2 regions of the Streptomyces sp. NBC_00223 genome follow, and region 1 is predicted to be linked to the other one. Evidence: riboswitches for the same ligand, from Rfam matches in the RefSeq annotation. Region 1 holds a riboswitch; the other holds the start of a gene.
The links. Region 1 has a riboswitch for glycine ahead of gcvP (aminomethyl-transferring glycine dehydrogenase). Riboswitches for the same ligand answer to the same signal wherever they lie in the genome.
Positions count from the first base shown of each region.

Region 2: it holds a riboswitch for glycine, as region 1 does, so the genes downstream of both, gcvT (glycine cleavage system aminomethyltransferase GcvT) here and gcvP (aminomethyl-transferring glycine dehydrogenase) in region 1, are expected to answer to the same signal.

Region 1 covers NZ_CP108109.1:7,479,917-7,484,324, reverse strand. The annotation lists gene gcvP (aminomethyl-transferring glycine dehydrogenase) at 1-2,403, opposite strand, end outside; glycine riboswitch at 2,587-2,698, opposite strand; gene OHA30_RS31855 (PRC-barrel domain-containing protein) at 2,823-3,200, shown strand; gene OHA30_RS31850 (DNA polymerase IV) at 3,116-4,408, opposite strand, start outside.
Region 2 covers NZ_CP108109.1:6,155,725-6,160,132, forward strand. The annotation lists gene glyA (serine hydroxymethyltransferase) at 1-919, opposite strand, end outside; gene gcvH (glycine cleavage system protein GcvH) at 1,002-1,382, opposite strand; gene gcvT (glycine cleavage system aminomethyltransferase GcvT) at 1,526-2,641, opposite strand; glycine riboswitch at 2,704-2,808, opposite strand; glycine riboswitch at 2,810-2,911, opposite strand; gene OHA30_RS26355 (enhanced serine sensitivity protein SseB) at 3,075-3,815, shown strand; gene OHA30_RS26360 (enhanced serine sensitivity protein SseB C-terminal domain-containing protein) at 4,065-4,408, shown strand, end outside.

The sequences.
Region 1 (4,408 bases):
GTAGTGCGGCTCCAGCCGCTTGGCGACGTAGTTGGCGCCGAGCACGGCCACCTGGGTGGCCTGCTTGAGCCCTTCGGCACCCATCAGCCGTACGTATGTCCAGGAGATCGGCAGGATGCCCGCCGAGCCCCAGGGCGCCGCCGAGACAGGTCCGACACCGGTCGCCGGGCCCGCGGTGGGCTGGAGCGGGTGGTTGGGCAGATACGGCGCCAGGTGCGCGCGTACGGCGACCGGGCCGACACCGGGACCGCCGCCGCCGTGCGGGATGCAGAAGGTCTTGTGCAGGTTCAGGTGCGAGACGTCCGCGCCGAACCGGCCGGGCCGCGCGAGGCCGACCAGCGCGTTGAGGTTGGCGCCGTCCACGTAGACCTGGCCGCCCGCTTCGTGCACGGCCGCGCAGATGTCGGTGATGTTGTCCTCGAACACGCCGTGCGTGGAGGGGTAGGTGACCATCAGGACGGCCAGGTCGTCGCGGTGCCGGTCGATCTTGGCGTGCAGGTCGTCGACGTCCACGTCGCCGTCCTCGCGGGTCTTGACCACCACGACCTTCATGCCCGCCATGACGGCGCTGGCCGCGTTGGTGCCGTGCGCGGAGGACGGGATCAGGCAGACCGTACGGCCGGTGTCGCCGTTGGCCCGGTGGTAGGCGCGGACCGCCAGCAGCCCGGCCAGCTCGCCCTGGGAGCCGGCGTTGGGCTGGAGGCTGACCTTGTCGTAGCCGGTCAGCTCGGCGAGCTGGTCCTCCAGGCCGTGGATCAGGGCCAGATAGCCCTCGGCCTGCTCGGCGGGCGCGAAGGGGTGCAGCGCGCCGAACTCGGGCCAGGTCACCGGCTCCATCTCGGTGGTCGCGTTGAGCTTCATCGTGCAGGAGCCGAGCGGGATCATGCCGCGGTCCAGCGCGTAGTCGCGGTCGGCGAGCCGCCGCAGGTAGCGCAGCATCGCGGTCTCGCTGCGGTGCTGGTGGAAGACCGGGTGGGTCAGATACGGCTCGGTGCGCAGCAGGGCGGCGGGCAGCGCGTCCTCGGTGGCCGCGTCCAGCGCGTCGATGTCCGCCCGCGCGCCGAAGGCGGCGAGCACGGCGGTCAGCTGCTCCCGGCCGGTGGTCTCGTCGCAGGCGATGCCCACGTGGTCGGCGTCGGTCAGCCGCAGGTTGACGCCCGCCTCGCGGGCGGCTGCCACGACCTCGGCGGCGCGGCCGGGCACCCGGGCGGTCAGCGTGTCGAAGAACTCCCCGTGCGTGATCTCCACCCCGGCCGCGCGCAGCCCGGCGGCCAGCACCGCGGCGTAGCGGTGGGTGCGGCGGGCGATGCCCGCGAGCCCGTCGGGGCCGTGGTAGACCGCGTACATCCCCGCCATCACGGCGAGCAGGACCTGCGCGGTGCAGATGTTGCTGGTGGCCTTCTCCCGGCGGATGTGCTGCTCACGGGTCTGCAGGGCCAGCCGGTACGCCTTGTCGCCGTCGGCGTCGACCGAGACGCCGACCAGCCGCCCGGGCAGATTGCGGGCGTAGGAGTCGCGTACGGCCATGTATCCGGCGTGCGGGCCGCCGAAGCCCATCGGCACGCCGAACCGCTGGGTGGTGCCGACCGCGATGTCCGCGCCCAGGGCGCCGGGCGAGGTGAGCAGGGTGAGCGCCAGCAGGTCGGCGGCCACGGTGACGACCGCGCCGAGTTCGTGCGCCCGCTCGACGACCGGCCGCAGGTCCCGTACGGCCCCGGAGGCGCCCGGGTACTGGAGCAGCACGCCGAAGATCCCGCGCTCGGCGACCTCGGCGGGGATGCCGTCGCTGAGATCGGCGACGACGACCTCGACACCGGTCGGCTCGGCGCGGGTGCCGATGACGGCGAGGGTCTGCGGGAAGATGTCGGCGTCGACCAGGAAGACGCCGTCCTTGACCTTGCCGACGCGGCGGGACAGCGCCATCGCCTCGGCGGCCGCGGTGCTCTCGTCCAGCAGGGAGGCGCCGGAGGTGGGCAGCCCGGTGAGGTCGGCGACGACGGTCTGGAAGTTGAGCAGCGCCTCCAGGCGGCCCTGGGAGATCTCCGGCTGGTACGGGGTGTAGGCCGTGTACCAGGCCGGGTTCTCCATCACGTTGCGCAGGATGACCGGCGGGGTGAAGGTGCCGTGGTAGCCGAGGCCGATCATCGGGGCCAGCACCTGGTTGCGGTCGGCCAGCGCGCGCAGCTCGGCGAGCACGTCGGCCTCGGTGCGGGCGGCGGGCAGCCGCAGCGCCTCGGCGCTCCTGATGGTGTCGGGCACGGCCGCGTCGGTCAGCTCGTCGAGGGAGCCGTAGCCGACCTGGGCGAGCATCTTCGCCCGCGCCTCGGCGTCGGGGCCGATGTGGCGGCGGGCGAAGGGCACGCCGGCTTCGAGCTCGGCGAGGGAAATGCGGCGATCAGTCATCTGCGGAGGCCTCCTGGTCTGACGACCTTCGGGGGTGCCGCGGCGCGGGCACCCTTACGGCCTCCCCCTCTGTCATCAGAACCTGAGAGCTTCACCGCCCCCGGCGGGGAGCGGCTTTCACCGTCGGTGAGGACACGTCCCGGTCGCGGCGCTTCCGGGGCAGGCCCTGCTTTCCAGAGTGACCTCACCCGTGCGGTACGGATGCCTGAGAGATTCCGGGGAGGGATTGCTCCTTCGGCGCCTCCCTCAACGCCTCTCACGGCGCGTTCTCGGAGGACTCTCCCGCATGGGGTCGACAGCCGCTTCCCAGCTTACCAGCGCGCCTGTCGCGCGTTCCCGGCGCGCCGGTTCGGGTCGACACCGCCCCTGATGTGCCTTTTGGTGGTAAGCAGCAGCTGTTGTCGTTGGTTGGAGGGACCGTGCAGACCGACATCGATCCGCGCAGCCTGATCGGCCGCCGGGCCCTGGACCGTGACGGTACGAGGATCGGCACGGTGGACGAGGTGTACCTGGACGACGCGACCGGCGCCCCCGAGTGGGCGGCGGTGCGCACGGGGCTGTTCACCCGGGACGCGTTCGTACCGCTGGAGCCGAGCGAACTGGTGGGCGACGAGCTGCGGGTGCCGTACGAGAAGGCGCTGATCAGGGACGCGCCGGACTTCGGGGTGGGGCGGCATCTGTCGCCCGAGCAGGAGTTGCAGCTCTACCACCACTACGGCATGGACGTGCCCAGGTCGGACGCCGAGTCGCTGCCGCCGTCGGGCAGGGACTTCGGCGAGCTGGCGGGCGGGGACTGACCGCCGCTCGCCGGGACCGATGGGCCGCCCTCCGGTTCCGCCGGAGCCGTGCCCGAGCCCCCGGCCGCAGGTCCGGCGGCTTCGGGGCCCTCCGCCGGGGCCATGAGCGGCAGCGGATCGCTGTGCGCCAGCGCGGGGTCGTCCGTCGCGAAGGTGCGGACGCGACCGGGCACGGTGTCGGTGGGCACCTCGAAGCGGACCGTGACCCGCCCCACCCCGCTGCCCTGGACCCACCCGGCGCCGTACTCCGTATGGGTGATGTCCTGGCCGGGGAGCCAGCGCCCGGCCCGCTCGGCCCGCTCGGAGACCGGGGGCGGGCTGACCGGCAGTTCCTCGGGCCGCTCGGCGCCCTCCCCGGGCTCTCCCGCGCTCTGGGCGAAAAGGTCCTCCTGGGTGAAGTCCGCGAGCCCGGCGACGCCGACCCCGAGCAGCCGTACGCCGCCGGTCGTGTCGACGGACTCGGCGAGCCTGCGGGCGGTCTCGCGGACCACGGCGGGGTCGTCGGTGGGGGCCCGCAGCGTCTCGGAGCGGGTGAGGGTCGAGAAGTCGTATCTGCGCACCTTGACCACCACGGTCCGCCCGGAGCGGCCGGCCCCGCGCAGCCGCTGCGCGCAGCGCTCGGCGAGCCGGTCGATCTCGTAGCGGACATGGGCGCGGTCGGTGAGGTCGCTGTCGAAGGTGTCCTCGACGGAGATGGACTTCACGTCCCGGTCGGCGACCACCGGCCGGTTGTCGAGGCCGGCCGCCATCGCGTACAGGGAGGCGCCGTGGGCCTTGCCCAGCAGCCGGACCAGCTCGGGCTCCCCCGCCTGCGCGATCTCGGCGACGGTGGCGATACCGGCCCTGCGCAGATGGTCGGCGGTCGCCGGGCCGACACCCCACAGGGCGCGGACCGGCAGCGGGTCGAGTAAAGCGCGCTCGGTGCCGGGCTCGATCACCACCAGGCCGTCGGGCTTGGCCTTCTCCGAGGCGAGTTTGGCCAGCAGCTTGGAGGCCGCGAGGCCGACGGAGGCGGTGAGCCCGGTGGCGGCCCTGATGTCGGCGCGCAGCCGCTCGGCGACGGCGGGCGGGTCGGCGCCGCGCCCGCCGGCCTCCAGGTCGACGAACGCCTCGTCCACGCTCAGCGGCTCCACCAGCGGCGACAGCCGGCCGAGCAGACCCATCACGATCTCGCTGACCTGCCGGTAGATGCCGAAGCGCGGGATCAG
Region 2 (4,408 bases), 1.3 Mb from region 1:
CGGCCACGTCCGGCTGGGAGAGCCGCGCCGCGAGGAGCTTGGCGCCCTCCAGCGTACGTGACTGGCGGTCCTTGAACTCGTCCGTCGCCGCGGCCTTGAACGCGACGGCCTTTCCGGCGATGACGTGCTCCAGCGGGCCGCCCTGCTGACCGGGGAAGACCGCGGAGTTGATCTTCTTGGCCAGCTCGGCCCTGGAGAGGATCACGCCGCCGCGCGGGCCGCCGAGGGTCTTGTGGGTCGTGGTGGTGACCACGTCGGCGAACGGCACGGGCGAGGGGTGCAGCCCGGCCGCGACCAGGCCCGCGAAGTGGGCCATGTCGACCATCAGATAGGCGCCGACCTCGTCGGCGATCCGCCGGAACTCGGCGAAGTCCAGCTGCCTCGGGTACGCCGACCAGCCGGCCACGATCAGCTGCGGGCGGTGCTCCTTGGCCAGCCGCTCGACCTCGGCCATGTCGACCAGGCCGGTCTGCGCGTCGACGTGGTAGGCGGCGACGTCGTACAGCTTGCCGGAGAAGTTGATCTTCATACCGTGGGTCAGATGACCGCCGTGCGCCAGATCCAGGCCCAGGATGGTGTCGCCGGGCTTGATCAGGGCGAACATCGCGGCCGCGTTCGCCTGCGCGCCCGAGTGCGGCTGCACGTTCGCGGCCTCGGCGCCGAACAGCGCCTTGACCCGGTCGATGGCCAGCTGCTCGATCACGTCGACGTGCTCGCAGCCGCCGTAGTAGCGGCGGCCGGGGTAGCCCTCGGCGTACTTGTTGGTCAGCACCGAGCCCTGCGCCTCGAGCACCGCCACCGGAGCGAAGTTCTCCGAGGCGATCATCTCAAGGGTGGACTGCTGGCGGTGCAGCTCGGCGTCGACGGCGGCGGCGACGTCGGGGTCGAACTCGTGCAGGGACTGGTTCAGGAGCGACATGTGATCTTCCTGGTCGGGAACGAGATCTGGGGGTGGCGCGCGGACCCGGCCCGCGACGGACGCGGACGCGGCCCGCCGGGGATCAGCCCTCGATGAAGGCGTCGTACTCGGCGGCGGACAGCAGCTCCGCCGCTTCGTCGGACAGCTTCACCTTGAACAGCCAACCGCCCTCGAAAGGCGCGGAGTTGACCAGAGCCGGGTTGTCCACGACATCCTGGTTGATCTCGGTGACCTCACCGGAGACCGGCGAGTACAGGTCGCTGACGGACTTGGTGGACTCCAGCTCGCCACAGGTCTCACCCGCGGTGACCGTCGCCCCGACCTCGGGGAGCTGGACGAAGACGACGTCGCCGAGCGCGTCGGCGGCGTGCGAGGTGATGCCCACGGTGGCGGCCCCCTCCTCGGGGGCGGAGAGCCACTCGTGCTCCTTGCTGTAGCGCAGCTGCTCAGGGTTGATGCTCATGACGGAATTCTCCTGGATGGTGAGGTGTGCTCGCGCGCGCCGCGAAAGAGCGCGGAACGCCGAGGACAGAGGTGAGGCGGCGGTGACGGAGACGGAAGGGACCGGCGGGACGTGCGCGCCGCGGCGTACGCGGGAGCGCGGGCTCAGCGCTCGCGCTTGTAGAACGGCAGCGCCACCACGGAGTACGCCTCGCGCGCTCCCCGGATGTCGACCGCCACCCCCGCGGTGCCCGGCGCCGCGTGCTCCGCGTCCACGTAGGCCATCGCGATCGGTACGCCCAGCGTGGGGGAGGGCGCCCCCGAGGTGACCTCGCCCACGACCTCGCCCGAGGCGGCGGTGACCGGGTAGCCAGCCCGCGGCACCCGGCGGCCCTCGGCGACCAGCCCGACCAGCTTGCGCGGCGGGTGCGCGGCGGCCTTGGCCGCGGCGGCCTCCAGCGCCTCGCGCCCCACGAAGTCCCCCGCCTTGTCGAACTTCACCACCCGGCCGAGCCCGGCGTCGAAAGGCGTCACCGCGGCGGTCAGCTCATGCCCGTACAGCGGCATCCCGGCCTCCAGCCGCAGGGTGTCCCGGCAGGACAGCCCGCACGGGACGAGCCCGGCCGCCGCGCCCGCCTCGGTGAGCGCCTGCCACACCCGCTCGGCGTCGCCCGGCGCCACGAACAGCTCGAAGCCGTCCTCGCCGGTGTATCCGGTACGGGCGATCAGCGCGCTCACCCCGGCGACCGTGCCCGGCAGCCCGGCGTAGTACTTGAGGCCGGCCAGGTCGGCGTCGGTCAGCGAGCCGAGGATGCCCGAGGACTCCGGGCCCTGGATCGCCAGCAGCGCGTACGCGTCCCGGTCGTCGCGCACGGCCGCGTCGAACTCCGCCGCGCGCGCGGTGACCGCGTCCAGCACGGTCTGCGCGTTGGAGGCGTTCGCGACGATCATGAACTCCTGGTCGGCGAGCCGGTAGACGATCAGATCGTCCAGGATGCCGCCGTCGGGCCCGCAGATCATCGTGTAGCGGGCCCGGCCCACCGCCAGCGCGGACAGATGGCCGACCAGCGCGTAGTCCAGCGCCTCGCCGGCCTGCGGGCCGGTCACGGTGATCTCGCCCATGTGCGAGAGGTCGAAGAGACCGGCCCGGGTGCGTACGGCCAGGTGCTCCTCGCGCTCGCTCGCGTAGCGCAGCGGCATGTCCCAGCCCGCGAAGTCGGTCATGGTCGCGCCCAGCGCGCGGTGCAGCGCGTCGAGGGCGGTACGGCGGGAATCGCTCATCGGTTACGGGCTCCCAGGTCGGAACGGACGACGGGCACGAGGTCAGGGTGGTGACCCCGGCCTCCCCATCTGTCATCGGAACCTGAGAGGTTCACCGTGAACCCGGCGAGGGCACGGTTTGCACCTTGGGTGGAAGGAGCTTGCGGCTCCTCCGCTTTTCAGATCTGCCTCGTCCGCGCGGTATCTGTGCCTGAGAGATTCAAGGGAGGACTTGCTCCTTCGGCGCCCGCCCCCGGGTGACCGGGATCGGGGCTCTCCCGCGCGGCCTCCAACGGCCGGTATGCATGTTGTGCCGCTCATCATTGCACGACGTCCGGCCCGGCGGGGAGCGTCACCCCCGGTGACCCACCGGTACGGGGCCGCCAGCCGCTAGGGTTTGCCCGGCAGCAGGACGGCGCCGGGCACGGCGGCACACGGGCGGACAAGGGTGGACATGGAGAATCCGGCACCGTACATCTGGCCGGCCAATGAGCTGGAGGAAGTGCTCACCGCGAGCCTCGGCAACCCGGCGGCCACGCCCCGGCTGATCGAGGTGCTCGGCCGCTCCCGGGTGTGGGTGCCGCTGCCGAACGGCGGCCCGGCGGACGGACCCGGCTTCGACCTGCCGACCGTCGAGCTGGACGGTGCTCCCTATGTGCCCGTCTTCAGCTCCGAGCAGCAGTTCCGGCGGGCCGCCGACGGGATGGCGTGCACGGTCGCGCCGGTCCACGAGTTCGCCCGCGGGCTGCCGACGGGGATCGGTATCGCGGTCAACCCGGGCGGCGCCGTCGGGGTGCCGCTGCCGCCGGCCGCGGTCGCCGACCTGTGCCGGACCGGGCGCGGCGCGGACCAGCCGGCCATCGGCGCCAGGGTGCTGCTGTGGGAGCCCGAGCCCGACACCGAACCGGTGGACTTCCTGGCCGCAGCGGCGGGCGAGTTCGCGGTCACCCCGGTCGTGCTGACCGCGCGGCGCGCGCTGGCCGCGGTCGAGGAGCAGCCGCCCGCGCTCTTCGTCGGCGTGGAGCTTGACCGCTGGCAGGAGGAGGACCGGACGGCCGCGATGGACGCGCTCGGCCGGGCGCTGGGCGAGGTGCCGACGGCCTGGCCGGTCCATCTGATCCTGCTCGACGTGGCACAGGACCCGGTGGGCGACTGGATGCTGGAGACCGTGCAGCCGTTTTTCGCACGCGACTGAATGCGCGGTGCGGGACTGATCGCTTCGCGCGGGACTGAATGCCCCGCACGGGGTTGACGTTTCGTACGGGACGGGCGGGGCCGTATTTCCGGCCGCGGACAGGGATCGGGCGATTCGGGCCGGTTGCGTATACCGGTCGTATACGCGGTGTATAGGCGATGCCGCTTGAGTCGGTCGACGTTCCATCGGGAACACTCGACCTGATTTGATGTCGTGCGAATACCGACGAGGGGAAAGGGGCGGTCCCACGTGATCGCGGGCGCGCAAGGCGGTGCGGCGCCGGCCGGCCAGGTGGAGCAGATGCTGCTCCAGGTGGCGCCCGGCCGGTTCGACGCATACGAGAACCTGCTCGCCTCCCTCGCCGAGGGCGAGGTGTGGATGCTGCTGTGGCAGGGCGCGTCCGGGTCGCCCGACGCGCAGTACGGCACGATGGAGGTCGGCGGCCACGGGTACGCGCCCTGCTTCACCTCGCCGCGCGAACTGGCCGCGAGCGGCTGGACCCGGGACCACGAGGTGGTCTCCGGGCGGGACATCGCGCTCACCCTCTACCCGGACCGCTCCGGGCTGTGGCTCAATCCGCACGCGGCCGGCGG